DNA from 3 places in the Lysinibacillus sp. OF-1 genome. Region 2 is predicted to be linked to each of the others. Evidence: riboswitches for the same ligand, from Rfam matches in the RefSeq annotation. Region 2 holds a riboswitch; each other region holds the start of a gene.
What was found. Region 2 has a riboswitch for S-adenosylmethionine ahead of NV349_RS01975 (O-acetylhomoserine aminocarboxypropyltransferase/cysteine synthase family protein). Riboswitches for the same ligand answer to the same signal wherever they lie in the genome.
Positions count from the first base shown of each region.

Region 1: it holds a riboswitch for S-adenosylmethionine, as region 2 does, so the genes downstream of both, metK (methionine adenosyltransferase) here and NV349_RS01975 (O-acetylhomoserine aminocarboxypropyltransferase/cysteine synthase family protein) in region 2, are expected to answer to the same signal.
Region 3: it holds a riboswitch for S-adenosylmethionine, as region 2 does, so the genes downstream of both, NV349_RS21675 (cyclase family protein) here and NV349_RS01975 (O-acetylhomoserine aminocarboxypropyltransferase/cysteine synthase family protein) in region 2, are expected to answer to the same signal.

Region 1 is NZ_CP102798.1:3,578,263-3,585,972, reverse strand. It holds gene NV349_RS17445 (aminopeptidase) at 1-83, shown strand, start outside; gene NV349_RS17440 (NUDIX domain-containing protein) at 320-787, shown strand; gene NV349_RS17435 (alpha/beta hydrolase family protein) at 771-1,547, shown strand; gene NV349_RS17430 (alpha/beta hydrolase) at 1,639-2,595, opposite strand; gene pckA (phosphoenolpyruvate carboxykinase (ATP)) at 2,681-4,267, opposite strand; SAM riboswitch class I at 4,657-4,775, shown strand; gene metK (methionine adenosyltransferase) at 5,033-6,229, shown strand; gene NV349_RS17415 (gamma carbonic anhydrase) at 6,407-6,919, opposite strand; gene NV349_RS17410 (alpha/beta hydrolase) at 7,054-7,710, shown strand, end outside.
Region 2 is NZ_CP102798.1:401,401-409,110, reverse strand. It holds gene NV349_RS02000 (response regulator transcription factor) at 1-558, opposite strand, end outside; gene NV349_RS01995 (DMT family transporter) at 635-1,498, opposite strand; gene NV349_RS01990 (MerR family transcriptional regulator) at 1,655-1,885, shown strand; gene NV349_RS01985 (homoserine dehydrogenase) at 1,950-2,936, opposite strand; gene NV349_RS01980 (hypothetical protein) at 3,414-3,800, opposite strand; gene NV349_RS01975 (O-acetylhomoserine aminocarboxypropyltransferase/cysteine synthase family protein) at 4,137-5,438, opposite strand; SAM riboswitch class I at 5,550-5,663, opposite strand; gene NV349_RS01970 (glycerol-3-phosphate acyltransferase) at 5,819-6,451, shown strand; gene NV349_RS01965 (DASS family sodium-coupled anion symporter) at 6,648-7,710, shown strand, end outside.
Region 3 is NZ_CP102798.1:4,418,248-4,425,957, reverse strand. It holds gene NV349_RS21695 (hypothetical protein) at 84-437, opposite strand; gene NV349_RS21690 (DUF2225 domain-containing protein) at 460-1,143, opposite strand; partial or broken gene NV349_RS21685 (Cof-type HAD-IIB family hydrolase) at 1,480-2,230, shown strand; gene NV349_RS21680 (DedA family protein) at 2,331-2,927, shown strand; gene NV349_RS21675 (cyclase family protein) at 2,970-3,707, opposite strand; SAM riboswitch class I at 3,796-3,902, opposite strand; gene NV349_RS21670 (YuzC family spore coat inner layer protein) at 3,998-4,396, opposite strand; gene NV349_RS21665 (helix-turn-helix domain-containing protein) at 4,520-6,088, opposite strand; gene NV349_RS21660 (ABC transporter substrate-binding protein) at 6,737-7,687, opposite strand.

The DNA.
Region 1 (7,710 bases), 1.5 Mb from region 2:
GTGGAGCAAATATGGCTGATGTCCATATTGATTGCGTTGTGAAAAACCCGACTGTCTATTTCGATGGTCAGCAAGTCATCTAAGGAAAAGCGTGTCTTCATATGAAGCACGCTTTTTTGCTTTACCTCACTATAGCTTACAGTTGCTTGTCTTTGTAGGATTACACTATAGTTAACATAGATAAGCTAGAGGAAAGGAAACATTTTGCATCTAGCATTCCGTTAAACTAGGAACCAACATTAGATCCTGTCCATAAAATAGGAGCAAAGAATAGGTATAGCTTCTATTGGTCATCAAGAAAGAACGTGAGGTTGAAAATATGCTAACATTTACAGATTTACATGGTCTACAAGTAGATTTGAGTTTTTCAAGAGGGGAATTTGAAGTCGAGCCAAAGCACGTCCTTGTTTTGTTAAAGCATGAAAATAAATGGCTATGTACTATTCATAAACGACGTGGTGTAGAGGTGCCAGGGGGCAAATTAGAGCAAGGTGAAACTTTAGAGGAGGCGGCTATTCGGGAAGTTTTCGAAGAGACGGGTGTCCGTGTGAAAAATCTCCAATGGTTCGCAGAATATGCCGTTCATGATGCCATTGTGTTTTGTAAATCTGTTTTTACTGCACAATTTTTAACGCAGGAGGACATTGAATTTGATTTAGAAACATCGGGTATGCTTTGGCTAACGGATGAAGAATTTGCTCATCATCCTAATTTAAGCTTTCATATGAAGGATGAGGGTATGAAGAAAATGCTGGAGGAGTTGAAAGACCGTGACATACAATGGTGAAATTGTGGAAAAACGTGCCTATCCCTCACCGAATCCAGCCATACGACTAACAGAAATAACCTATCTATCACAGGGCTTACGTATAAAAGGATTATTAGCAGAGCCAAAGGCAGAAGGTACATATGATGGTTTTTTATATTTAAGAGGGGGCATGCAAAGCATTGGGATGGTAAGACCTTCACGTATTGCCCAATTTGCTGCACAGGGCTTTATCGTTTTTGCCCCATACTATCGTGGAAATCGTGGTGGAGAAGGCCGTGATGAGTTTGCAGGAGCAGACCGTTATGATGCTGTTTATGCCGTAGATGTTCTCAAGCAATATTGTAATGACAATATACATGTTTTTGGTTTTTCTCGTGGGGGAATTATGGCTCTTTGGACAGCCATTTTAAGAAAGGATATTACCTCGGTCGTCACATGGGCAGGTGTTTCGGACGCAACAGCCACTTATTGGGAACGTACGGATATGCGCAGAATGATGAAGCGTGTAATTGGCGGAACACCGAATCGTGTACCAGAAGCATATGATGCGCGAACCCCACTTTTCGAGATAGAGCAGATCACTGCGCCTGTATTAATCATACATGGCTATCGTGATGAAAATGTAGATATAGAACATGCCAGACAACTAGCCTTTTTTTTAGAAGATGCGAATAAATCATACGAAACCTGGTATGATCCAGACCATGCACATCAATACCCACCAGCAAAAAATCGTGAAACCGTCCGTGCACTTTGTGAATGGATGAAACAGCAATGAATGATAAAAAAATACCCCCTCCCTTAGAATAGCTATCCACTTCAGGCAAGATAGCTATGTTAAGGAGTAGGGGGCAATAAAGGGGCGATGATTATTTCATGTTACTTTCTAAAAATTGTTGTATGGTAGCCCAGTAAAGCTCGCTTGCAACACTTTCTGCGCCACCATGCCCAGCTCCCTCAACAATCAACTTTTGCTTTGGTACATTTGCCGCTTCATATACTTCATTCAACATGGTAGATGGAACGAACGTATCGTTGTCTCCATGAATAAACAACATGGGTGTCTTCGATTTTGCCACTTGTTCAACTGCACTCGCTTCACCTAATGTATAGCCTGCTTTTAGTTTCGTCACTACAGAAGAGAAATGCATGATTGGAAATGCAGGTAAGTGAAAGATTGCTTTCAACTGATAGGAAAATTCATCCCATACTGAAGAATAGCCACAATCCTCAATGATTGCTTTAACGTTTGTTGGTAAATTCTCTCCTGAAGCCATCATGACAGTGGCTCCACCCATCGAAACACCATAAAGAACAATTTCAGCGCTCTCATTTAAGCTGACAATGTGATTGACCCATGAAACAACATCAAAACGATCATGCCAGCCCATGCCAATATAATCTCCTTCACTTTTACCATGGCCTCTCGCATCTGGAATAAGTACATGATAGCCCATATCATAAAAATGTTTAGCATACTTTGTCATTTGTGCGCCTTCGCTTGAATAGCCATGAAAGATGATAGCCCATTTGTCAGTGGGGTGATCATTTTGGATGGAGTAAGCATGGAGCTTTAGCGAATCATAGGATTGAAGCGAAGCATCTTCATATTGCTTATGAAACCATTGCTCAGTTGTTTCTTTCTCTTTAGCTTCCAGAGGATTGACAGCTATTACATTATGAGGTGCATCTAGCACTGCTGTTTTATCAGTGTCAGGATTTAATGCCAGATTATAAAAGTAATTTCCTGCAAAAAAACCAGCGCCAACAAATAAAGCTAACAACATTATAAGAATAGAAAATAGTATTTTATATTTTTTTGTCATATGTATCTCCCTAATACTAGCTACCTTCAAGGTAAAGAAAAAGAGAACGAATGAATTCGTTCCCTTTGATTCTTGTGTCTAGTCGTTATTTTAATGGGCCACCAAGTGTAGTAATGGCATCAGAAACGTTTGAGAATTTCTTGAAGTTTTCGTTGAATAAGCCTGCAAGTTCAGCAGCTTTCGCATCATATGCAGCTTTATCTGCCCATGCTTCACGAGGATTTAACACTTCTGACGGTACACCTTCAACTGCTGTTGGAATGTGTAAACCGAAGACAGCATCTTGTGTCGTTTCAACATTTGTTAATTTTCCGTCGATTGCTGCACGTACCATTGTGCGTGTGTAAGACAGCTTCATACGGCTACCTGTACCATATTCGCCACCAGTCCAACCAGTGTTCACTAGGAATACTTGTGCACCATGCTCGTCAATTTTTTGACCTAACATTTCTGCGTACACTGTTGCTGGAAGTGGAAGGAATGGAGAACCGAAGCAAGTAGAGAATACTGGTTCTGGCTCTGTTACACCGCGTTCAGTTCCAGCAAGCTTAGAAGTGAAACCGCTTAGGAAGTGATACATTGCTTGCTCTTTTGTTAATTTACTGATTGGAGGTAATACGCCAAACGCATCAGCTGTTAGGAAGATGATTGTTTTTGGATGACCTGCAACAGAAGGATCAACAATATTTTCGATGTATTGGATTGGATAAGCTACACGTGTATTTTCTGTTAATGAACCATCATCATAGTCACAAATACGAGTTTCTGGATCAACAGCTACGTTTTCTAAAACAGAACCGAAGCGGATTGCATTGTAGATTTCTGGTTCTTTCTCAGCAGAAAGGTTGATTGTTTTTGCATAGCAGCCACCCTCAATGTTGAATACACCATTATCAGACCAGCCGTGTTCATCGTCACCAATTAGCTTACGATCTGGATCAGCGGATAATGTCGTTTTACCAGTACCAGATAGACCGAAGAATAATGCCACATCGCCAGCTTCACCAACGTTTGCTGAACAGTGCATTGAAAGGATACCTTGCTGTGGTAATAAGTAGTTCATGATACCAAAAATAGATTTTTTCATTTCACCAGCATATTCAGTACCACCGATTAAGATCATTTTCTTTTCAAGTGATACAATGATGAAAGTTTCAGAAGCAGTACCATCAACTGCAGGGTCTGCTTTAAAGTTAGGAGCAGAGATGACAGTGAAGTCTGCAACATGAGAAGCTAATTCTTCTTCAGTTGGACGGATAAATAATTGATGAGCAAAAAGGTTGTGCCAAGCGTATTCATTAATTACTTGGATGCTTAATTGTGAATCTTTGTCAGCACCTGCGAAGCCTTTAAATACGAATAACTCGTCACGTTCTTTTAAATATTTTATTACTTTTACATATAAGTTATCGAACACTTCAGAAGAAATCGGTTGGTTGACTTTACCCCAGTCAATTTGATCTTTTGTGCTTTCTTCTTCTACCGTATATTTATCTTTAGGTGAACGACCAGTGTATTTGCCAGTTTCTGCACGAACTGCGCCATCTACTGTTAACATTGCTTCACCACGAGATGTAGCTTTTTCTGCTAATTGTGGTACTGAAAGTTGAACATTAATGTTACCGCCGTTTAATAATTCCTTCAGTTCGTTTGCAATTTCTACTGAATTCATCGATTAAATACCATCCTTTTTTATAGTATTCCCTTGATTTAGAGGGATTTTTTCTTAATTTCAAAAATAGTATAACACAATTGCTTAAATAATCTATACTAATTAAGAAATTATTTTAGAGTTTTTATCACTTTTCAATAAACTGACAAAAAATAATGTTTTTCGAGTAGAATCCGATCAATCCTACTGTAATTAGGCGCAAAAATTGAGCCACACATATGTTACCACAAGTAGCTAGGTATGTTGTAGGGATTAATTTGCTTCTATTTACATCATCATCCAAGTATGAAAAGTTTTTGTGTAATCAGTTCCTTCCTTTCTATACAGTAATACATAAGAAAATATTTGACAACGTTCAACCTTTTCAGTAACATGAAAATGAACGGATACTCTTATCCCGAGCTGGTGGAGGGTCAGGCCCTGTGAAACCCGGCAACCTGCATGTTTTATTTCACAGCATGCGTTGGTGCCAACCTGATGCAAGGGAACATCCCTTGAACGATAAGAGTGAAAGGTTACGAAGTCATTATTCCTTTCCTCATGTGCAGTAACGTGAGTAAAGGATTTTTTTATTGCTAAAAAAGAATGTAAAGGTAAGTATATGTAGTTCTTTCCTTATTATAATGACAGATCTTTCGAAATCCTCGTGTTAAAAGCAGCAGTAACGGCTTGAGAGTTCAATCCTTAGGAGCGGACTTGACATGGGTAATGAGTACCGTATTCATACACAACTACTTTTTGTAAGAGTAATAGGAGGAAAACCAAATGACAAACCGTCGACTGTTTACATCAGAGAGTGTAACAGAAGGACATCCAGATAAGATTTGTGACCAAATCTCGGATGCCATTTTAGATGCTATTTTAGCAGAAGATCCAAATGCACGTGTAGCGTGTGAAACAACTGTCACAACAGGATTAGTATTAGTAGCAGGAGAAATAACTACTTCTACTTACGTTGATATTAAAGGTATCGTTCGTGATACTGTAGCAGAAATTGGCTATACACGTGGTAAATATGGCTTTGATGCTGAAAATCTAGCGGTGCTTGTAGCTATTGGCGAACAATCGCCTGATATTGCACAAGGTGTTGACCAAGCTTTAGAGGCTCGTGAAGGCTCTATGACAGATGCTGATATTGAAGCAATTGGTGCTGGTGACCAAGGTCTAATGTTTGGTTATGCATGTAATGAAACACCTGAACTAATGCCATTGCCAATCAGCTTAGCACATAAATTAGCACGCCGATTAACAGAAGTTCGTAAATCAGGTGAATTAGCGTATTTACGTCCTGATGGAAAAACACAAGTAACGATTGAATATGATGACAATAATGTACCTGTGCGAGTGGATACAATTGTTATTTCAACACAACATGATGAAGAAGCAACACTTGAACAAATTCAAGCTGATCTGAAAGAATTTGTTATTGCACCCGTTGTGCCAAGTGAATTATTAGATGCAAACACGAAATACTTTATTAACCCGACTGGCCGTTTTGTTATCGGTGGACCTAAAGGGGACGCTGGTTTAACAGGACGTAAAATCATTGTTGATACATACGGTGGTTATGCACGTCACGGTGGTGGCGCATTCTCTGGTAAGGATGCAACAAAGGTAGACCGTTCAGCGGCTTATGCGGCACGTTATGTAGCAAAAAACATTGTAGCAGCTGGCTTGGCAGAACGCGCTGAGGTACAACTTGCCTATGCGATTGGTGTGGCTCAACCAGTTTCCATTGCGGTTGACACATTTGGTACAGGTAAAGTGAAAGAAAGCGCAATCGTAGAGTGGGTACGTGAGCTATTTGATTTACGTCCAGCAGGTATTATTAAAATGCTAGATTTACGTCGTCCGATTTATAAACAAACGGCAGCTTATGGTCATTTTGGTCGTACAGATTTAAATGTACCATGGGAACAAATCGATAAAGCAGATGCTCTACGAGAAAAGGCACATCTATAAACTATTGAGCTAAAGTAATGAATACATTAGAAAATTATTCTAATGTATTAAAAAGGAAAGGGGCAATATTGTCCCCTTTGTTTTACAAAAAATCCCTCGCTACGATCCGTGAACATTTTGGTTACACGGAAATGCGAGGTATTTTTTTCGTTAATATTGAATTTTTGTGTATATTGTTTACTTCTGAAGGGATTTATAATATTGTCCTTTTTCTGCATATTCGCGCACGATACGTTCCATATCCTCTTTATCTTCTGCATTTAATTCACGGACTACTTTTGCCGGACGACCTAATGCTAAACTATTCGGAGGAATGACTTTACCAGGAGGTACTAGGCTTCCTGCCCCAATAAATGCACCCTCTCCAATCTCTGCCCCGTCTAATATAATGGAGCCCATACCAATTAAAGCATTTTTGCGAATTGTACAGCTATGTAAAGTGACTTGGTGTCCAACTGTTACCTCATCTTCAATAATTAGCGGAAATTTTGGGCTTTGATGTAAGCAACAAAGATCTTGGATACTGACACGTTTCCCAATAATGGTTGGGGAAACATCACCACGAATGACCGTATTAAACCAAATGGTTGTTTCAGCACCAATTGTTACGTCGCCCGTAACAGTTGCGTAATCAGCAATGAAGACAGATGGATCGATCTTTGGCATTTTATCTTTAAATGGATAAATCATGAAAATCGCCTCAATTCTTTCTATAATGTAGTATTATCGTATCAAATACGCAACTTTATGGAAATATAAAATTAAAATGAGCTATTTATTTCGATATAATCAATGTGTAATTATTTTTTAGGAGGACTATGTGAATGTGGAAATGGGAAGCTGAAGGACAAGCAAAGGCTGTGATTGCTATAGTTCATGGTGCATATGAAAATCACCGATGGTATGCATGGCTGATAGAGAAATTAAGATTGGAAGGCTTCCACATAGTCATGGGAGATTTACCTAATCATGGCGTGAATGCAAGGTTTGCTCGTGTCCATGATGAGGACTTCAAATTGTACAATAAATATACAAGAAATCTGATTGAGAATGCTTTTTCATATAATTTACCAACTTTTGTAATAGGACATGGGCTTGGAGCAACGTTAGTTCTTCACACAATGCAAAAGAAGCAATATGAATGTGCAGGCATTATTTTGACATCACCGTGGCTGCAATTAAAGCTTTTACCAGGTAAATTATCAAATGCTTTAACGAGTCTAAGTGCATTGACTGCAAATGTTAAAATGACTCACAATATTTCATATGAGAACCTTACACGCAATGTTGAAGGTAGGGACGAAATGAAAGATGAGGTACCATTCATGTCAGTCGTTTCAGTGAAATGGTATCGAGAGCTTCAGCAGATGATGAAAAATTTAGTGATGCTTCCAAAAGGTGAATTTCCGAATATGCCTATGCTCATTATGACAGCTGAGAAAGATAAAATTACGGAAACACGACAAACTCGAAATTGGCTC
Region 2 (7,710 bases):
CCAAACACGTTCATAAATTTCACGTATCGAAAAAACACGCCCTACATTTTTCATTAATAATTCCGTGATTTTATATTCTATTGGAGTTAGTCGAACAGGTTCTCCTTCTAGTATGACCTCTTTTGCATCTTCATCAAGAACAAGTCCGTCAATTTCCACTTTTGTCGCTCCTTCACTATACGTCCCTAGTTGCACATAACGTCGCAACTGCGATTTCACTCGTGCCAATAGTTCTAATGGATGAAATGGCTTCGTCACATAATCATCAGCTCCAACGGATAGCCCATGTATTTTATCGCCATCCTCTGCCTTTGCACTCAGCATAATAATTGGAATATTGCGCTCCTCCCTAATTTTAAAGGTTGCTGTAATGCCATCCATGTTTGGCATCATGATATCTAAAATAATTAAATGTACTTCATTGTTCTCTAGCTTTTCTAATGCATCTTGGCCGTCTGCTGCTTTAATGACATGATAGCCTTCATTTTTTAAATAAATTTCAATACCATCACGAATATCTTGATCGTCATCTGTAACAAGAACTGTTAATTTCGTCATGATATACACCTCGCTCTCAAATATCAGTGTACCTTTCAAATCTTAAAAACCAGCTATTATAAAAATGAAGAATTTCTTAAGGTTTTCGTTTTTTCCTTCCACCTATGGTTAAAACAACAATGCCACCTAGTAGCATTGCTAGACCAAGCCAGGACACGATACTTAATTGTTCTCCAATGAAAAACACCCCAAGAATGGCAGCAGTTAATGGCTCTGCTAATGACAGTGTTACAGCTGAGGATGAACTAATTTTTTGCAGACCATTTAAAAACAATAAATACGCCACGCTTGTACACATAATTCCCATGAATAGCATTGTCCATAAGTTATGTGTATTCCCTAACCAAGCAAATCCATTTTCAAAAGAAAACGGCAGTAAAAATAACGTACAAATAGAGAATGTCATGGCGACTGCTGGCAATGCCTCTTCCTGTGCCATTAATTTTTTACTAATGTTTGTATAAAATGCAAAGGACACACCTGCACAAAGTGCTAGTGCAAATCCACCTATATGAACAGACTCGTCTCCATTATTCATAAATAATAAAAGACATCCGATAATCGCCATCAGTGTAGCAAGTCCCCATACCGCTGTCGGACGAGTTTTCCAAATAAGCCATTCTAAAACACCAGAAAATACTGGTGCACTACCAATTGTCGCAACTGTTCCAATGGCTACTCCTGTTAGACGGATAGATGAAAAGAAAAGACCCTGGAAAAGAGCAATACTGGCTGCAGCTAAAATCGTCCATTTCCATGACCATTTTCGAAAGTTAATTTTCCGTAATGAAATGGTAATGGCTAATAATAGACCGCCACCAATTGCAGAACGAATAGTGGCCACTGCTATTGGAGATACCCCTTGATTTAAAAATGTTTGAGCTGTTCCTGTCATTCCCCATAGAATGGCTGCTAGTAATACCAACAACGGATTTAACATTTATCAATTCATCCTCGCTTTATTACTTCATTAATACTAATAATACATATTTATCCAAAATCAAACAATTATCATTTTTACTTTTTCTTTCAATTAGCCTAGTATGCTTTCTCAACAATGGAAGTTATAATATATACAGTAAAAGGAGCGAATCGTATGTACAAAACAATTGCAGAGACAGCTGTTGATCTTGGTATGCCTGAGGATCAAATTATGCGTCTAGTTTATGAGGGGCGTATCCGTTCTGTTTACGATGGAGAACAAACCCTAATCAATAGCGGCCAATTTAGCACGTATTTTAAACAATTGGAACGTATTAAAGAGGAAATCGAAATTTGGCGTTCTACCCCTATTCCAGAAGATATAGATGTGAAAGATGAAGATTAAAAAAACCCACCATTCATACAATCGAACATTGTTGAGTGGCGGGTAATTTTAAAAAATAAGTTTATTAGATTGTCACAACAAATCCTGCTCTTTTCCCAATGATTTCAGCATAGTCCTCTACCATGACACTCGCAGTTGGGTACATTCCTGCCCCAGGGCCAACTAATGTTAATGTCCCAATATAGTTAGTCTCTAACGCTACCGCGTTGAACACATCATCAACGGGATAAAGTGGATGTTCTTTATCAACCAGTTGAGGACCAACTTTAGCGATAATTTTACCGTCAGCCCTTTTTTCCACTTCAGCGACATGGCGGTAACGCAGACCGTTTTCACACGCTTCACGGACTTGTTCAGCCGAAATGCTATCGATACCAATTACTTCTACATCAGCCCAATCTGGTTGCTCTCCGAAAGCTAAAGCACTTAAAATCATTAATTTTTTAAAGGCATCCTGACCAGAAATATCATTATATGGATCCGCCTCGGCATAACCTAAACTTTGCGCCTCTTTTAAAGCTGTTTCGAATGACCAGCCTTGTGCACGCATTTTTGTTAAAATATAATTACATGTACCATTCAGGACTCCTTGAATACGGCTCACATCATTAACAAGTAAAATATTTTTCATTGTTTTAATAACAGGTACGCCACCTGCAGTAGTTGCCTCATAGCCTACAAAAACACCATTTGCTTTTGCCAGATCCTGCAACTCTAAGCCTCGTTTAGCAAACATCACTTTGTTGGCTGTAACAACGTGACATTTATGCTCAACTGCTCTTTTTAAATAACTGTATGCAGGCTCTTCATTTACAATCGCTTCAAACACAACCTGCATACCTGGCTCTGCTAAGACATCATCCATACTCGTCGTCATTAAATGCGCTGTACCTGGTACACGTTCACGACTAGCATCTGTCACTAAAATCTTTGCTACCTCTAATTCAATACCTAATTTATTTTTTAGCTCTTCTCGCTTTTCATTTAAAATATGATAGATCCCTTGACCCACCGTTCCAAATCCTAAAATCGCTGCCTTTATAGTTGCCATTTCTGTTATTCCCTCCAACTTACATTCCGCAGTTTCATCAAAGCTAATTTCTCCATGGGGTTGTGTCATGATAATTGGACACCCACCGCAAGCTTTAGCCAATTACTCTTCTTTGTACGAGTTTCGCTATTTTAGTATGTGTTGGAACACATACAAATTCAAATAATTCTAAATTTATCTTAAAGAAAATTGTAACGCAAATACATACTTAGCACAAGAAAAATCTTTCTAGGAAGGACATTTGTTTTCTCTAGATGTGCAAAAGAAATCGGTTTCATTCCCTTTATTATACGTTTTTTTAGTTGATCTATAAGATTTGAACAAAAATTGACTATTTCCATTTAAATATATGAATGTCTTTCTTCTATTATATATGTATGCTTGGACACCCATCATCTTGTTACTATTTTAATGACCTCTAAAGAAAAAACTCATTCCCTGTAGCAGCAGAGAATGAGCTTTAATATATGGGGGTTTTCAACTTGCTTTTGAAAGCAATTGATAACGATAATGTGTTAAAGCTTGTTGAACAAGACTAATTTCTTCTTCTGTAAAATTTGGTATTGCATACGTACGTTCCACTAATTGAAATGTACCGTATTTTAAGTAAAGCTCTGTTGCAGGAAGTGCAATATGGCTCACACCGTAATGTTCATATGCCTCAAAAACTTCCTTTACAGTATAGCCCTCCTCTTCAGCCACAACATACTCTTGAAATGCTGTATGACCAAAGACTTGCTTCCATTTTTTATCGACTGATGTAAGTAAGTGTTGAATGGATTGATTGTTGACAAAGACATGACCTTCATTCAGCTCATAAATTAGATAGGATGCAATGTTTTGTGCACTATAGATATTACCCATTTTAAACACTCCTTTATCATCAGTTTTTTTGGAAGAGCAGTCACTGGCTATGCGACCACTCTTCTTCTATATATTCAAAAGTGGGGGGAGCACTTTTGAAAACATTTACCTTATAACAAGAATTTTCGTATTCTTAACTTATTCCCTAGTATATAACACGGAATTAATTAAGTCAATAATACACATAAAAATACTTGGTATTATTTTTAAAAAAGTTCTGATAATTGATGGATTTTATACTTGGTTGATGTAGCAACGTTTGACGCAATGCCAAATGAGGCAATTCGAATGAGAAAATACGTAAACTCTACAACATCCTCCCTTGCGTTCTAAAACTTAAGCTTCTACAGTTTGTTCAGTTGTTGTGGCAAGCGTAATGGCTTGTTCTAAATCAGCAATAATATCCTCTACTGCCTCTAAACCGATGGATAAGCGAATGAGCGACTCGGTTACGCCAGCTTGAATTAATTCATCTGTTGATAATTGCTGATGTGTAGTAGATGCTGGGTGAATAATGAGCGATTTGGCATCCCCTACATTTGCTACATGTGAAAACAGCTTCACGCTATCAATTAGCTTTCGACCAGCCTCACGTCCACCTTTAATGCCAAATGTAAGCACAGAACCGAAGCCATTTTTCAAGTATTTTTTCGCCAAATCATGTGTCGCAAAATCTTCTAGGCCATTATAGTTTACATACTCCACAGATGGGTGGTTTCGTAAATATTCAGCAACTGCCAACGCATTTTCATTGTGTTTAGGGATACGCAAATGAAGCGTTTCTAAACCTTGTAGTAAATTAAACGCTGCGTCAGCACTTAATGTTGGACCGAAGTCACGTAACAACTGTACGCGTAGCTTCGTAGCAAAAGCAGCAGAAGCTGTATCAATTCCGTAACGTAATCCATGGTAAGAAGCATCTGGTTCCGTAAATCCAGGGAATCGTCCACTAGTCCAATCAAACTTACCAGCGTCTACAACAACCCCACCTAAAGTTGTACCATGACCACCTATCCATTTAGTTGCGGAGTGAACAACAATATCTGCACCGTATTCAATTGGTGTGGAACCATAAGGAGAAGCAAATGTACTATCGATAATTAATGGTAAACTGTTATCATGTGCAATCTTAGCTACTGCTTCAATATCTAAAACTTTTAAACTTGGATTACCATAAATTTCAGCGAAGACAGCTTTCGTTTTATCGGTAATCGCAGCCTTAAAATTCTCTGGGTTTGTTTCATCTACAAAAATTGTTTTAATGCCATACTTCGGTAATGTGTTAGCCAATAAATTATACGTACCACCATATAAAGAACTACCTGCTACTATTTCATCGCCTGCTCCAGCTAGATTTAAAATGGAAAATGCGATAGCTGCTGCACCAGATGAAAGTGCTACTGCTGCTGTTCCACCTTCCAATAAGGCCACACGCTTTTCAAAAACATCCACTGTCGGATTTGTAATCCGTGTGTAAATGTTCCCCGCTTCCTCTAAGGCAAAAAGACGTTGCGCATGAGCAGTGTCCTTAAATACGAAAGCAGTTGAGCGATAGACAGGAACTGTTCTAGAGCCCGTCACTGGGTCTGGCTCTTGACCACCATGTAACAGCAATGTTTCTGGTTTAAAATTTGTCATTGTGTACCTCCAATTATTTTTTTACGATGGTACCGGAGATGAGGAGGATTTATGTGTAGAAAACAAAACCCTCTCCTGTTAAGAAGAGGGTTGCGGTTGCAAGTTTTCCTCCCCTTATCTGCCAGATCCAAGTAAGAATCTGTAGGAATTAGCACCTTAGTAAGTTCATCACTTACTGGTTGCTGGGCATCATAGGGCCTATCCCTCCGCCGCTCTTGATAAGAGTATGAGATTCAATTTCCATCGTTGTAACACAGTATAAACATAGAGTTTTTTTCTGTCAATATGTAAATTTTATTTTTTCCGAAACTTCTGTCAGCTCTTATACGTAATATGAACGCATACACTAATTTAGAAAAAAATTTGAAAGGAGTATTTTTATGGTAAAAGCCGTGATCATTTTTCTCTTAGTTGGATATTTAATTGGCTGTATTCACGGCTCTAAAGTGGCACAATTTTTATCGGGGGTTGATTTAAAAAAAGCTGGCCATGGCAATGCAGGTGCCTCTAATGCTACACTTTCCCTCGGCTGGAAATATGGCGTTTTAGTAGCCCTAATCGATATTGGCAAAGGCGTTGTAGCTATTATCGGTGCACACTTTTATTTAGCAGATGCTCCGCATTTAACCGAAGGAGAAATATGGCTCCTGACCTACATTATTGCTGCAGGGGTTATTTTGGGTCATAATTTCCCATTTTATATGGGCTTCAATGGTGGGAAAGGAACTGCCTCTATTATTGGAATTCTACTTGCTGTAGATTGGAAGATTGGTTTATTTGCACTTATTTTATTTGTCATTTTATCCTTTGCAACTAACTATTTAATTGTCGGTGTTCTAGAGTTTTATCTCGTCTTTTGTACGGCAACATATTTATGGATTCCTGGAATTGGCCCAACTATAATTGCTGTCCTTCTTTTTGGCATAGCTATTATCCTGCACATCGAAAATATCCAACGATTAGCGAAGGGTACAGAGCCTAAAGTAACGTCTGCATTTAAGAAAAAGAAATAATATTACAATGGATATTTTTGTATTTTTTATGACCGTATATTTTCTCTTTATCTACTTATATCGCTGTAAAAAGCAGCTATTCTGCATACTTATTTTTTTACAATAAAATAGACAAGTTCTTATCTTAATAAAACATTTTACTAACCGATGTTATGGATAATAATCGTCATATTTATCGTAGAAAGGATGAGAAAATATGTCTTCACCCAATCAAACAGCTACGAAACGGAATTTAAAGCCACTATGGATTGGCTTGGCCTTTGCTTTACTAATCATCATTACTTTTTTACCTAATAACGGTGACTTACCGATTGCTGGACAACGAGCTTTAGCCATCTTAGCATTCGCAGTCATCCTATGGGTAACAGAGGCCGTGTCCTATCCCGTTAGCTCAGCCATGATCATTGCACTTGTAACTGTTCTACTAGGGCTCGCTCCATCAATGGACGATCCTGCTACAGAATTAGGAACTGCTGGCGCTTTAAAATTATCCTTAAGTGGATTTAGTAATTCCGCTGTCGCATTAGTAGCAGCAGCTCTTTTTTTAGCAGCAGCCATGCAAATTACCAACTTACATAAACGGCTTGCTCTCTGGATCCTTTCACTTGTAGGAACAAAAACAAAAGCTATCGTATTCGGCGCCATTTTAGTTTCTATAGCCCTCGCTTTTTTTGTTCCTTCTGCCACAGCACGTGCAGGCGCAGTCGTACCAATATTGCTAGGGATGGTCGCAGCATTTGGTTTACCACGCGATAGTCGACTCGCCGCTTTACTTGTTATTACTTCGGTACAAGCCGTTTCCATTTGGAATATCGGTATCAAGACAGCAGCAGCTCAAAATATGGTCGCTTTAAACTTTATTCAGGAACAATTTAATGTGGATATCTCCTGGGGTGCTTGGTTGCTCTATGCTGCCCCCTTCTCAATCATTATGTCTGTAGCTCTATTTTTCATTATGATCGCTTTAATTAAGCCTGAGACTAGCAATATCGAAGGTGGTAAAGAGGTCATCAAAAAACAGCTTTCAGAGCTTGGCCCATTGAAGGCTCCTGAAATTCGCTTAATCATAACATCAATCGTTTTGCTATTTTTCTGGGCAACTGAAGGGAAATTGCATCCCTTTGACACAACTACAGTCACAATTATTGCCATCGCTATTTTATTAATGCCTAAAATCGGTGTTTATTCATGGAAGGAAGTTGAACCTCATATCCCGTGGGGGACAATTATCGTCTTTGCCGTAGGTATTATGCTAGGAA
Region 3 (7,710 bases), 690 kb from region 2:
GCCAAGGGTTCTTTTTCTGCTAGTGAATCACCTTTTTTCAACAACATAAAACATCTCCATTTGTAAAGTGGAGATGTTTATCATTATTTATAGTGATAGGTGCTTGCTCTAACATGGTTACGTTGAATTTGATTGAACCATGCACGATCCTTTTCTTCTTGCTTTAATGTACCAACAATGGAGGAGGAGCAGCTCACACAAATTTTAGCTTGTGTAATTTGTCCACATCGTTCACAGGGCGCTCCTAAATTAGGGAAAATGGACTTTTTTAACTTTCCTGCTTTTACCCATTTGTAAAGGAGTTCAGGTGACACTCCTGTTAAAGCGACTATCTCATCGTTTGTTAAGTAGCGATTATTTTTTCTTAATAAAAAATGATGTAACTCTGAAAATATGTCCTCTTCTCTCACATCAATTCTTTTATGGAATAGCAACATAACTAGTCCTCTCCTCGTCAAATCAATTAATGATTTCATTAACTGTTATAGGTTGTTCGTCATATTTATAATTTTCCCAACGATTACGCGCAAGCTTTCGATATTTTGGTGATACATTTCGATCGGCAATTAAACGTGAGAATCCTTTTTTAGCTTCTACAATATCACCGAGTCGAAGGCTTAATTCAGCATGTAAAAACTGGATTCTTTCTCCACCCTCCTGATTGGATGCAAAGGATTTACTATAAAAGTCTCTAGCTGCAAAAAGGTAACGCTTTTCGGATTCCTCATCGGTTTTTAAACGATAAAGCCAAGCAATTTTCAAGGCGAAATTCGCCATTAAAAGGGATTCCTCCATGGAAGCACGTGATACCAAATAAGCAAGCTTAAAACTGACAATGGCATCATCGATTGTACGTTCCTGACAAATATCCATCGGCTTCTGGAGCTCTTTAATGTAAATTTCATCAATGAGTTGCATGAAAGGTCCATATGTCCGTGTCATAGACTTATGGTAGGCATAGCCGCAATGGGGACAAACAGCAACCTCATACAGCAAAGGATTTAAGCCATCATAAACAGGCATGAAATCTGTTTGCTCCTCGATGATTTTATATCGATTAGGGCGTACTTTATAAGTTGTAAAATGCTTTTTGCAAAATTTACAATCTACACTACTTTCATAGTAGTAAATGTTAAATGCCATAAGAATCAACTCCTTTGCAGGCTCTAAAATTTTGTTTCTTTTGCTCTATTTATACGTAAATGTTTATCGTTCAATGTATTTAAGTAGATATCTTTTATTTTAACAATTCTGTGTTCTTTGGTATACTCCTTTAGAATTATTAAAATAAAAATATTCATCTGTTTTATAGTTAATTGTCATTAAATCTATGCTTGTAATAGTATTTATCGGTGCTGTTAATGTAAGTTATAGAGTTTGCTGAAAGTTTGTCAAAATACTTTCATACTTTTCATTAAGTATAAGGAATGAATTAAATGTTTGTGATTCTAAAGTACTGTTTTATAAAGGCGGCTTAAGATGAATTATAATATCATATTTTTTGATGTGGATGGAACACTGATTAATTACGAAGATGGCTGTGTGGAAGAAAGCACAAAGCAGGCCATTCAACTTTTGCAGGAGAGAGGAATTCACCTTGTAGCGGCTACAGGAAGACCTTTATCGATGTGTCAGGAGATACAAGCGCTAGGGATTGAAACCTTTATTACAGCAAATGGGGCATATGTGAAACACAAGGATTTAATCATACATAATTCAAAATGTACAAGCTTTTGCACGTGAACAGCAGCATAGCCTCACATTTTTTACAGAGCAACTATCGATGAATGGCATTCAGCATCCAGCTGCTTTCAATGCGATGCAGGCAACTCTATCTTTACGAAATTTTCCGGTTGTGAATGAAAAAATTGTGGATGAAGAAGTTTTTCTCATGTGTCTATATGCAGATGAGGAGGCTGAAAAAAGATATGCTAGCCAATTTCCGCATATATTTTGGCAGCGATGGCATCCTTATATTGTGAATGTATTACAGCAGGATGTTGCCAAATCGATAGCTGTTAAAGCGGTACTAGACCATTTTAACATTGATCCTGAAAATGCTATTGCTTTTGGAGATGGGGATAATGATATTGATATGTTAGAGCATGTAGGGCTAGGTATTGCTATGGGAAATGGTAGTGCAGCTCTAAAAGCAGTTGCGAATTTTGTTACAAAGAGTTCCACTGAAGGTGGTATTGACTTTGCTTTACGGCAGTTTCAAATGATATAAAGCTGCTGAAGGTCTTAAAGTCGATGCCTCAGGTTCTCTTAGATCTATTGAAGGAACTTGTTAATCAATGCGTTTTAATAAATTTTGGGTGGGATGTTATATGGCACATCATGTGCAATCTCTAATTGAACATTACGGGTATTTGGGTATTATCGTGATCCTAATTGGAGGCATTGTTGGGTTGCCACTTCCTGATGAGGTCTTTCTAACATATGTTGGCTACAGCGTTTATATAGAAAGCCTTGAACACATTCCCGCTTTAGTAAGTGCAATGATTGGTGCAGTTGGCGGTATTACCTTAAGCTACTATATCGGCTATCGTTTTGGCTTACCATTATTGCAGAAATATGGACCCAAAATTCATATTACGGAGCAAAAAATTGATTTTACAAAACAACTGTTTACTAAAATTGGGCCAACTTTATTATTAATAGGCTATTTTATACCTGGTGTACGACATCTGACAGCCTATATTGCGGCAATTAATAATTATCCATATAGAAAGTTTGCTTTTTTTGCCTATACAGGGGCATTTATCTGGACTTTCACATTTATAACGTTAGGGAGGATGCTTGGGGAGAAGTGGCGGTTTGTTGGTTATTATTTATCCCATTATAGTATTTATCTCATCCTATTGTTTGGCCTCGTAATGCTCATCGTTTACTATCTATTCAAAAAAAGAAATATACGAAAATAAAGGTCTGTATGATTCAACATATGAATCGTACAGACCTTTGTGTTATGGCAAAATAGCAAATGAGCGTACAGGGAATCCAGATGCCTTTTCAGGCTTAGGGACGATATTGAAGATAATTGCCCCCTTCGCAGGTAGCTTGTCCAAGTTAGTCATCAACTCAATTTGATAGATGTTTTGTTCAAGCACGAAGTATTCGCCGTCTAGCTTACCATTTTTGTGAAAATCAGCGGCTGAATCAGTATCAAATGTTTCATGGCCAAGTGCACTTATTTGACGTTCCTTCAATAAAAATTGTAATGCCTCTAAGCCCCAGCCTGGTATATGGTTATGTCCATCCATATCTTGGTTACTAAATGCCTCTTTATCTGGCCAGCGCTTACTCCAATCCGTACGTAGCGCTACAAAGGTACCTGCTTCAATTACTCCATGTTGTGCTTCAAAATCAAAAATATCTTGCACACTTAGCGAGAAGTCATGATTGCTAGCAGCTTCTCGTGATTTATCAATAACGACAAGAGGAAGAACTAGTTCTTTTAGTTCTAATTCTTCTAGATAGCGGGAGTCTCGCACAAAATGAATGGGTGGGTCGATATGTGTGCCATATTGTCCTGGGAACGTGAATTGTTGTGCGAAGAACCCGTCATCATGAGAGAATAATGTTTCAAATTTAGCATCTTCAAACATAAAAAAATGTGGGGAATTAGGGCCGAATGTATGTGTTAAATCAACCCATTGTTTTGATTTTAATAATTGTAATGCTTGTAAAAGTTGGTTTGACATTGATTTCACTGCTTTCTGTTAAAATTAGTAGAACATAAAAAAGAGTCCCCTTAGAAGAGGACTCCAGAATAAGCAACGGTAGTTCTTCTTCTCATCTTTCAGGCTTAAAATTTTGCCAATTGGAATTAGCACCATACTGTTGAGCTGGTTGCTGAGACTTCATCGGGCCAATCCCTCCGTCTCTCTCGATAAGAAAAGTGATATAAGAATTTTCAGAAATAATAATAAAAACACTTTAGCATAGAATTTTATAGTTTACAAGTTCGATAGAGATATAAGGGTAAATTTTTTTACCAACTTAAATTTATGGTTATGCCACAACAACCATTATCCATAAGACGTATTCTGAAATTGTCTGGTGTATAATTTGCATCAAATTTCATCGTAATGCCTGTTGATGTGATTAATTTATCAACCTCTGTTTTATTTGAAAGCTGTGCAGCATTCATTAGATCATGTGCAAATTGTTGAGAGCTATCAATTTTATCCGTAAGCAATTGAGCCTGTTGCATGATCGCCTTTATCCGTGTAGCTGACATTTTTAATTTATGTGTGTCGACAGGTGGAAAGGGGGTAGTGTTCGGCATTGCTAAATGTTGAGGAATAGGTCTAACGGCAAGCTGCTGGGCAAGTGGCGACGTTGGGTAATGATAAGGATGAACAAAGTACGGATAAGGATTGTAATACAATGTAATTCCTCCTATCCTATAGCTGATATCTTATCTTATGTAGCTAAACGTCTTTAGGTGTTATTTTGCAGTGCAATGTCTGTCCTAATCATTTAAAAAGGAAGCCAAAGTGAGCTTCCTCTTTTAGCCGAGAACATGTAAGACATCATCAATTTTTTTACTATGAGACAGAATACCGTAATTCATCCATGTTAAAAAATCCACTTCATATACACAGTTGGTTTTAACTGCAGCTAGATTTTTCCACATAGAAGTTTTTAAAATCGTACGCTCCTCGTTCTCGTAAATGGAATGTTGTTTATCAAAAGTAATAAATAAATGATCCGCATCTAATTGCAGCAATTGATCAAATGTCAGTGGTGCTTTACGTTGATTGTGCGGAATACTCCAGACAAGTGGATGTGGCATTAAACCGAGGTCACGATATAAAATTGGCCCCGTATAGCCACATTCAGGACCCGCATATAGAGTAATGCCAATGGCTGAAATGCGAAGAAATGCCACACTTTGCCCATAAACGGATTTACTAAGAATTCCTTTTGCTTGCTGTACCTTATCCTCATATTGTAGGATCACGTCTTGCATCAAGGCGGTTTTTCCTGTTAAATCAGCAATCTTAAACAAAGTAGACTGCCAGTTCTCTCCAGGATGTGAGATATGACAGATGGGAGCTACTTCATTTAAATGATGACAGGATTCCCATCGCTCTATACCTGCATCTAGCATAATTAATGTTGGTTTATAGTGAAGGAGTCGATCCATTTCTCCATTTTGTACATCGATATCAGGCACTTCTTGTAGACCTAAATAGTCTTGTTTTCCCCATTTTGGATGACTGAATTGAGCAATTGGTGTAATCCCAAGGGCGACAAAGAAATCTTCTAAGAATGGTGCAAATACACGTAGATTGCTGCTTTGGTTTCTTCGATATTGTCCTGGAGAGATGCCGACATGTTCTTTAAAACGACGATTGAAATAATACTCATTATTAAATCCGATAGACTGACTAATTTCAAATACCCGATCATTTGTTGTCATTAATAATTGCTTGGCTTTTTCAATGCGAATGTTATTTAAATAGTGAAGAGGGATTTGCCCTGTAATCTCTTTGAACATACGGGTATAATTCCATCTTGGAACATCAGCTAGCTCTGCCAACTGCTCGACAGTCCACTCTTTTTCAAAATGTTTATGCAAATAGTTAATGGATTGCTCAACAGATTGACGATCATTTTTTTGCACCAGCTTGGGTATTGTTTGATGTAAGAGCAATAACATCAGCTCTTGAAAGTGTACATGCTGCTCAAAGATGGTGTGCTCATCCTCCGCTAGACGGTTCTGATAAATGGCTTCTAGCAGTCTACGACATTGCGAAAAGGGGAGAAGACGTTGCTCTTTGACACGCTTAAAAGGGCTAGTAGTCTGTTTATTGCAAAGATGGACAATGTTGAACTGTAATTGATAAAAACAAAGGTGCTCGTTTTGAATGCGTATATTAGCCGTGTTATTAGGAGGAATCGATATGCACTTTTCTTCACTAAGATGAATGGTGTTATGATCTATTTCTAGCTTTCCGCTGCCACTCATTACGATGAAAAGTGTATAGAAATCACTATTAAACTGCTGCTTGTTCGTTGATTGAATCACATAAGAAATAGTTTGTAACGTATAGACATGTGTTAAGTTACCCATTGATGATTCACCCCTTTATAATTGAATTTGGAGAACAACACAAAGAAAGCTCTCTGAAGAGCTTTCTTTCATGTTGTTGAAAAAAGATGATGTCAACGGCAGAAAAAGCAAATTTGCAAGGTGAAAGGTTGATTTCCGTTCCGCCAGCGCCCTTTCCAGGGGGCGTCCGATGAGCCGCTTCACTCACTTACGCTCGCTCCAGGGTCTCATCTGTGACGCTAAATCCCCTAGGAGTGACGCTGGCTCCACTCCAATCAACCATTCTGCAAAGTGTCTTTACTTTTTTTCATAGTAATATAGCGATTAAATAGCCCATTATTTTTAGAGGGAATAAGCTCTTATTTTCAATGTGGGGAAGTGATGTGTGACAACACCTCTCCATAAAGAGTAGTGAAGACCTTCGCCTTATTTGAAAACCTTTGCTAAAAAGGTACCATTTTTGTGGGTTGGAGTGGAAGGCTACTTGACTCCCATGGGATAGCGAGACAGGCGAGCCCCTGCACGGAGGAAGCGGCTCAGCGCTCGCCCACAGGAAAGCAAGTAGCCTGCAACGGAAATCCATTTTCATCTTTCACAAAAATTTTATGGATGGTTTTGTTTTTCAACGCTATGCAAAGAAAGCCCTCATAAAGAGCTTTCTTTTGAAAATTATTTCACGAACCATTTCTCAAGATCATCATATTTCAGCAGGTTAGCTGTGATAGCTCCAGACTGCCAATATGTTCGATCCGCAATATAGACATGCCCATTTTTAACAGCAGGTACTGTTTTCCATAGTGTACTATCTAACCATTTAATCGCTTCTTGATTTTCTTCCGAATCCCAAGTGCCATTTGAAGGGAAAAGGATGATATGATCCGCATCTAGCTCTGGAATAGCCTCTTCTGATAAGACTTCATGAAACTCTGTCATATCACGTGCTAACGGATGTGGTGTCAAGCCCGTTTCTGTGTAAATATAGCCAGTGTAGCGATTTTTAATGCCAAATAAAGCTAATGTATTATCTGCGACATTTAGACGTACAACAGCAACTGTTTCGTCTCCAATTGATTCATCTAATTTTGCTTTTAAATCGGATACACGTTGCTCATATTTGTCAACGATTTCCTTTGCTTTATCAGGAATATTTAAAACATCAGCTATTGTTTTTACAATTTCACGTGGATTTTGTAGAATATCTTCTTTTAAGCGGTAAGTAGGTGCAATCTTTGAGTATTCTTCATATTTTGCCTTATCCGCGGCGCCATCCACAATGATTAAATCAGGCTTAGCTTGTAGTAATGTTTCCATACTACCAGTAATGTCGAACTCAGGAACATCTAATCCTAAATAGTCCTGTTTACCCCATGATGGGTGATACCATTGCACAACAGGTTTTACATCCAAGGCAGTTAAATAATCTTCCATATAGATAGCAGCTACACGCTGTGGGTTTGTAGGAATTTCTACTTTTCCAAACTCATCTTCTACAATTCTTGTATCTTTAGTTGATTGATCTTCTTTCGCTGTATCCTCTTTTACTTCATTTGAGCCACAGGCACCTAACACGAACATTAGTGCAAGTAAAAGGACAAATGAAAAATATCGACCTCTACGCATTGTTATTCACTCCTATTAATTTA